Variovorax terrae: one gene and its partner. The protein of the gene in region 1 interacts with the protein of each later gene in a pairwise test. Links are inferred from orthologs where the notes say so. Each region holds a gene or a part of one and is shown on either strand. Other genes may lie near its edges.

Region 1 (3,154 bases):
CCACGTCTTCCTGGTACTCGCTGTCCCTGCGCACCCCGAAGAACGACCAGGCCACGGCCTTGACCGTGCGCAAGACCGAGCCCCTGGGCGGGCGGCGGATGGACGGCTGCTTCAGGGATTTGTTCATGCGCCGGGCCTCGAGTGCAGCAGCCCGGCCGCATCCGCCGTGGAGGAAGCGGGCGCCGGCGGCGTCTTGCCGCCCACCTCGAAGAAGGTGTACGACAGCGTGATGGTGGTCACGTCCTTGGACAGCTTGGGATCGATCACGAAAGCCACCGGCCACTGCTTCTTCTCGCCCGGATCGAGCGTGTACTGGTTGAAGCAGAAGCACTCGAGCTTGTTGAAGTGCGCCGCCGCCTGGCGCGGCGCGTAGCTCGGGATGGCCTGCGCCGCCATGCGCCGGTTCTGCACGTTCTGGAACTCGTACATCACGGTGGTCAGCTCGCCCGGATGGACCTGCAGCGAACGCAGGGCCGGCTTGAACTCCCAGGGGCCGCGCGAGTTGGCGTCGAACTCCACCGTGATGGTGCGGCTCGTGTCCACCTGCGTGTTGGCGGGCAGCTTGACGTTCTTGCCGCCGGACGCATTGCCCGGCACTTCCAGCTCCGACAGCGCCAGGATGTTGATGCCGGTGAACTCGCAGATCGCCTTGTACATCGGCACCAGGGCGTAGCCGAAGGCGAACATGCCCACGGCCACCACGGCCAGCTTGCCCACCATCCGGATGTTTTCTCGCTGGATACCCATGTCAGTCCGCCTTGGTCATTTGCTCAGCAGCACCATCTTGGTCATGAAGCCGATGAAAAACACGACGGCGACCGAGGCCAGGATCAGGGCCAGGCGCAGGTTGCTCTTCTTCTGTTCGGGCGTCATGGCTCGGACTCCGCTCAGCCGATGACCTTGGTGGCCGTCACGTCCAGCTTGGGCGGGTGCTCGAAGGTGTGGAACGGTGCCGGCGACGGCACTTCCCACTCCAGGCCTTCGGCCGCTTCCCAGGGCCGCTGGGCGGCCTTTTCACCCTTGCCGAGCATCGTGGGCAGCACGATGAACACGAAGAAGTAGACCTGCGCCAGGCCGAAGGCGAACGCGCCCACCGAGGCCACGGCGTTGAAATCGGCGAACTGCATCGGGTAGTCGGCGTAGCGGCGCGGCATGCCGGCCAGGCCCAGGAAGTGCATCGGGAAGAAGGTCACGTTGAACGAGATCAGCGACCACCAGAAGTGGATCTTGCCGCGCGTTTCGTTGTACATCACGCCGGTCCACTTCGGGCTCCAGTAGTAGTAGCCCGCGAACATGGCGTACAGCGAGCCGGCCACCAGCACGTAGTGGAAGTGGGCCACCACGTAGTAGGTGTCCTGCAGCTGGATGTCGATCGGCGCCATGGCCAGGATCAGGCCGGTGAAGCCGCCCATCGTGAACACGAAGATGAAGCCGACGGCGAACAGCATCGGGGTCTCGAAGGTCATCGAGCCCTGCCACATGGTGGCGACCCAGTTGAAGATCTTCACGGCCGTGGGCACCGCGATCAGCATGGTGGCGTACATGAAGAACAGCTGGCCGGTCACCGGCATGCCGGTGGTGAACATGTGGTGTGCCCACACGATGAACGACAGGATGGCGATCGACGAGGTGGCGTACACCATGGAGGCGTAGCCGAACAGCTTCTTGCGCGCGAAGGCGGGCACGATCTGGCTGATGATACCGAAGGCCGGCAAGATCATGATGTAGACCTCGGGGTGGCCGAAGAACCAGAAGATGTGCTGGTACATCACCGGGTCGCCGCCGCCGGCGGGGTTGAAGAAGGTGGTGCCGAAGTGGCGGTCGGTCAGCGTCATCGTGATGGCGCCGGCCAGCACGGGCATCACGGCGATCAGCAGGTAGGCGGTGATCAGCCAGGTCCAGGCGAACATCGGCATCTTCATCAGCGTCATGCCGGGGGCGCGCATGTTGAGGATGGTCACGATGATGTTGATCGAACCCATGATCGACGAGGCGCCCAGAATGTGCATCGCGAAGATGCCGGCGTCCATCGACGGGCCCATCTGCAGCGTCAGCGGCGCGTACAGCGTCCAGCCGGCCGCGGGAGCGCCGCCGGGCATGAAGAACGAGCCCACCAGCATCAGCGCGGCGGGGATCATCAGCCAGAAGCTGAAGTTGTTCATGCGCGCGAACGCCATGTCGGCCGCGCCGATCTGCAGCGGGATCATCCAGTTCGCGAAGCCCACGAAGCCCGGCATGATGGCGCCGAACACCATGATCAGGCCGTGCATGGTGGTGAGCTGGTTGAACAGCTCGGGGTTCACGAGCTGCAGGCCGGGCTGGAACAGCTCGGCGCGGATCAGCATGGCCAGGATGCCGCCGACCATCAGCATCGTGAAGGAGAACAGCAGGTACAGCGTGCCGATGTCCTTGTGGTTGGTCGCAAATACCCAGCGCCGCCAGCCGGTCGGGGCGTGGTGGTCATGGTGGTCGTCATGCGCATGATCGTGATGATCGAGAACTGCACTCATCTTTATTCCTTCTCAATACGTGGCGACGGGGCTTATTTGCGCTCGGCCTTGACTTCAGCCGGCTGGACCAGCTGGCCGGTCTTGTTGGACCAGCTGTTCTTGGTGTAGCTGACAACGGCGGCGATGTCGGTGTCGCTGAGCTGCTTCCAGGCCGGCATGGCGCCGTTGTTGCGGCCGTTGAGCACGGTGTCGATCTGCTTGTTGTGATCGGCGTCGAGCACGATGGCCGAGCCGTCCAGCGGCTTGATCGGGCCGGCGCCCTTGCCGTTGGCCTGGTGGCAGGCCGCGCAGTTGGCCGCATAGACCTTCTCGCCGCGCTTCATGATGTCGTCCAGCGTCCAGACCTTGTTCGGGTCGTCCAGTTTGGCGGCGGCCTTCTTCTTCTCGCCGTCGACCCACTTGCTGTAGTCCTCGGCCGACACCACCTTCACGTGGATCGGCATGTAGGCGTGTTCCTTGCCGCACAGCTCGGCGCACTGGCCGTAGAAGTCGCCGGTCTTCTCGGCGCGGAACCAGGTGTCGCGCACGAAGCCGGGGATGGCATCCTGCTTGATGCCGAAGGCCGGCACCATGAAGGCGTGGATCACGTCGTTGGCGGTGGTGATGATGCGGATCTTCTGGTTGACCGGCACCACCAGCGGGTT
Region 2 (3,296 bases), 1.1 Mb from region 1 along the record:
CTCGGCCATGGGCGCAACCTCGGCGCGCTGAAGGCGGAGCTGGGTGCCCAGGCGCGCGGCGCGTTCCAGGCGCTGGCGGGGCTGAAATTGCCGGCGCAACCGGCCACAGCACCAAAAAATGAGAAGAATGTGCCGGATGTCCAGGTGCAGCGGTCATCGGTAGCTATCAAAAACATAGCAAAGCCGGCACCGGGCGCCGAACAGCGCCACACGGCCTGGACCTTTGGCGAGCTGCCGGAATTGATGGAAATCCGCAAGGGCGGGCAGACGCTGATCGGCTTCCCCGCCTTGATCGACGGCGGCGACAGCGTGGCCATCGAGGTGTTCGACGAGCCCGAGGTGGCTGCGGCGAAGCACCGCGCAGGCCTGCGCCGCCTGTTCGCGCTGCAGATCCGCGACGCGCTCAAGTACCTGGAAAAGAACCTGCCGGACCTGCAGAAGATGGCCGTGGCCTTCATGCCGCTGGGCACGCAGGAAGAACTGCGCGACCAGATCATCGACGTGGCGCTGGACCGCGCCTTCCTGCTGGAGCCACTGCCCTCGAACGAGTTCGACTTCAAGCGCCGGGTGGAAGAGGGCCGCGGCCGGCTCACGCTGATCGCCAACGAGGTGGCGCGCCTGGCCGGCACCGTGCTGGCCGAATACGCCCTGGCGGCGCGCAAGATCAAGGACACCAAGAACCAGCCCGAGGCGACGGCCGATGCGGCGCAGCAGCTGCAGCGCCTGATGCCCAAACGCTTCGTGGCCTCGACGCCCTGGGCCCAGCTGCAGCATGTGCCGCGCTATCTCAAGGCCATCACGCTGAGGCTGGACAAGCTGCGCGCCGACCCCGCGCGCGATGCCGCCAGGCTGGCCGAGCTGCGGCCGCAGGAGCAGCGCTACTGGCGCCTCGTGGCCGAGCGCAAGGGCGCGGTGGACGACCGCATGCAGGAGTTCCGCTGGCTGCTGGAGGAGTTGCGCGTGAGCTTCTTCGCGCAGGAACTGCGCACGCCCCAGCCGGTGAGCGTGAAGCGGCTGGACAAGGCCTGGGCGCAGATCAACAGCTGAGGCGGCGGGGGCTGCGCCGTGAGGGGGCGAGGCCCTCCGCGCTCAGAGCCGGGCCAGCCGGTCGAGCGCGGTCCTGAGCGTCTCGTCCTTCTTGGCGAAGCAGAAGCGCACCACGCGCTGGTCGAAGCCGTCGCCGTAGAAGGCCGACAGCGGAATGGCCGCCACGCCGATCTCGGCCGTCAGCCACTGGCAGAAATCCGCTTCTCCGAGGTCGCTCACGGCCGAGATGTCCACGCACTGGAAGTAGCTGCCTTCGCTGGGCAGCAGCTTGAACCGGGTGCGCTGCAGGCCCTCGCGGAACAGGTCGCGCTTGCGCTGGTAGAAGGCCGGCAGCTCCAGGTAGGGGGCGGGGTCGGCCATGTAGCGCGCCAGGCCATGCTGCACCGGCGTGTTGACGGTGAACACGTTGAACTGGTGCACCTTGCGGAACTCGGTGGTCAGCGTCGGCGGGGCGGCCACGTAGCCCACCTTCCAGCCGGTGACGTGGTAGGTCTTGCCGAAGCTGCTCACGATGAAGGCGCGCGCGGCCAGCCCGGGAAAGCGCGCGGCGCTCTGGTGCTCCTGCGCGTCGAACACCATGTGCTCGTACACCTCGTCGCTGATCAGCAGCACCTCGGTGGGGGCCAGCAGCTCCTGCAGCGCCAGCATGTCCTCGCGCGTCCAGACGGTGGCGCTGGGGTTGTGCGGCGTGTTGATCAGGATGGCGCGGGTGCGCGGCGTCAGGGCGGCGGCGATCTTGCCGAAGTCGGGGCGGAACGTGCCCGGCGTAAGGGGCACGCGCACCACGGTGCCGCCGGCCAGCTCGATGTTGGGCACGTAGCTGTCGTAGCAGGGCTCCAGCACGATCACCTCGTCGCCCGGCCGCACCACGGCCAGGATGGCGGTGATGATGGCTTGCGTGGCACCCGCGGTGACGGTGATCTCGCTCGCCGGGTCATAGCGGCGGCCGTGCAGGCGCTCGATCTTGGCGGCGATGGCCTCGCGCAGCGCGGGCACGCCCGTCATGGGCGGGTACTGGTTAAAGCCGCGCTGCATGGCTTCGGTGACGGCGTCCACCAGCCGCGGATCGCAGTCGAAATCGGGGAAGCCCTGGCCCAGGTTGACGGCGCCCTTTTCAGCGGCCAGCGCCGACATGACGGTGAAGATGGTGGTGCCCACGGCGGGTAGTTTGGTCTGGATGCTGGGTGTGCGGGCGGTCGTGCTCATGGGCAGGCAGGAAGGACGAAAAAGGAGGAACGGAAGGGCTTATTCGAAGGCCACCGCAGAACCGGCTCCGCCGGGCCGCTGGTGGCGTCCCCCTGAGGGGGCTGAGAGGCCGCGGCTCCAGGCCTGCCTGCGCAGGTCTGGACGGCCTCGAAGAGCCGCTGCCTCTGGCAGCGGCACCACGGCCGCAGGCCGCTTCAGGGGTGGGTCACAACTCATAGTCATTGACATGCCCGCTCATGGCCTTGGCGATCAGGTTGCGGTCCAGCCGGTCGCTCAGCAGTTCGGCGAACTTGAAGACGAAGTTGCGCAGGTAGGCACTGCGCTTGAAGGCCACGCGCGCGATGTTCTGGCCGAACAGATGGCCCACCGGGCGAACCACGAGGTCGTTGTTGCTGCCATCGTCGCGCACGGCCATCTCGGCGACGATGCCCACGCCCAGGCCCAGGCGCACATAGGTCTTGATCACGTCGGAGTCGATGGCCTCGAGCGCGATACGCGGCGTCAGCTTCTTTTGCGCGAAGGCGGTGTCGATGCGGGTGCGGCCGGTGAACGACGGGTGGTAGGTGATGATCGGCTCATGCGCGATGTCTTCCAGCGCAATGCGTTCCTTCTTCGCCAGCGGGTGCGCGGCGGGCAGCACCAGCACGTGCTGCCACTCATAGCAGGGAAGGGTGACGAGTTCGGCGTAGTCCGACAGCGATTCGGTGGCGATGCCGATCTCGGCCACCTCGTCGATCACCATCCTGGCCACCTGATCGGGCGCACCCTGGTGCAGGCTCACGTTGACCTTGGGGTAGGCCTCGCGCAGCTTCGCCACCGGCACCGGCAGCACGTAGCGCGCCTGGGTGTGGGTGGTGGCGATCGAGAGCGTGCCGCTGTCCTGGGCGCTGAACTGCTCGCCGATGCGCTTGAGGTTGCCGACCTCGCGCATGATCAGCTCGATGCTTTTCAGCACATGCTCGCCGGGCTCGGTGATGCGCTTGAGGCGCTTGCCGTGGCGCGCAAAGATTTCCACGCCCAGCTCCTCCTCCAGCTCGATGATC

Evidence for each region.
Region 2: the proteins of ctaD (region 1) and MMF98_RS08160 interact in binary tests that used the Escherichia coli proteins (3 or more experiments, as listed by UniProt). The link is inferred for Variovorax terrae from one-to-one orthologs.

The regions. Positions count from the first base shown.
Region 1 is NZ_JALGBI010000001.1:605,658-608,811, reverse strand. The notes cover bases 200-3,037. They hold ctaD (cytochrome c oxidase subunit I), read right to left. Parts: upstream 2,511-3,037; coding sequence 888-2,510; downstream 200-887. Other genes in these bases: coxB (cytochrome c oxidase subunit II), read right to left, coding at 2,543-3,037; MMF98_RS02725 (cytochrome oxidase small assembly protein), read right to left, coding at 763-873; MMF98_RS02730 (cytochrome c oxidase assembly protein), read right to left, coding at 200-747. In the rest of the region: MMF98_RS02735 (DUF2970 domain-containing protein), read right to left, coding at 1-127; more of MMF98_RS02730, read right to left, coding at 124-199; more of coxB, read right to left, coding at 3,038-3,154. UniProt on the Escherichia coli protein: Cytochrome bo(3) ubiquinol oxidase is the terminal enzyme in the aerobic respiratory chain of E.coli that predominates when cells are grown at high aeration.
Region 2 is NZ_JALGBI010000001.1:1,720,760-1,724,055, forward strand. What follows is about bases 172-3,151. They hold MMF98_RS08160 (pyridoxal phosphate-dependent aminotransferase), read right to left. Parts: upstream 2,254-3,151; coding sequence 1,090-2,253; downstream 172-1,089. Other genes in these bases: hrpA (ATP-dependent RNA helicase HrpA), read left to right, coding at 172-1,047; MMF98_RS08165 (CysB family HTH-type transcriptional regulator), read right to left, coding at 2,459-3,151. Outside these bases: more of hrpA, read left to right, coding at 1-171; more of MMF98_RS08165, read right to left, coding at 3,152-3,296. UniProt on the Escherichia coli protein: Shows aminotransferase activity with methionine and histidine as substrates, and to a lesser extent also with phenylalanine.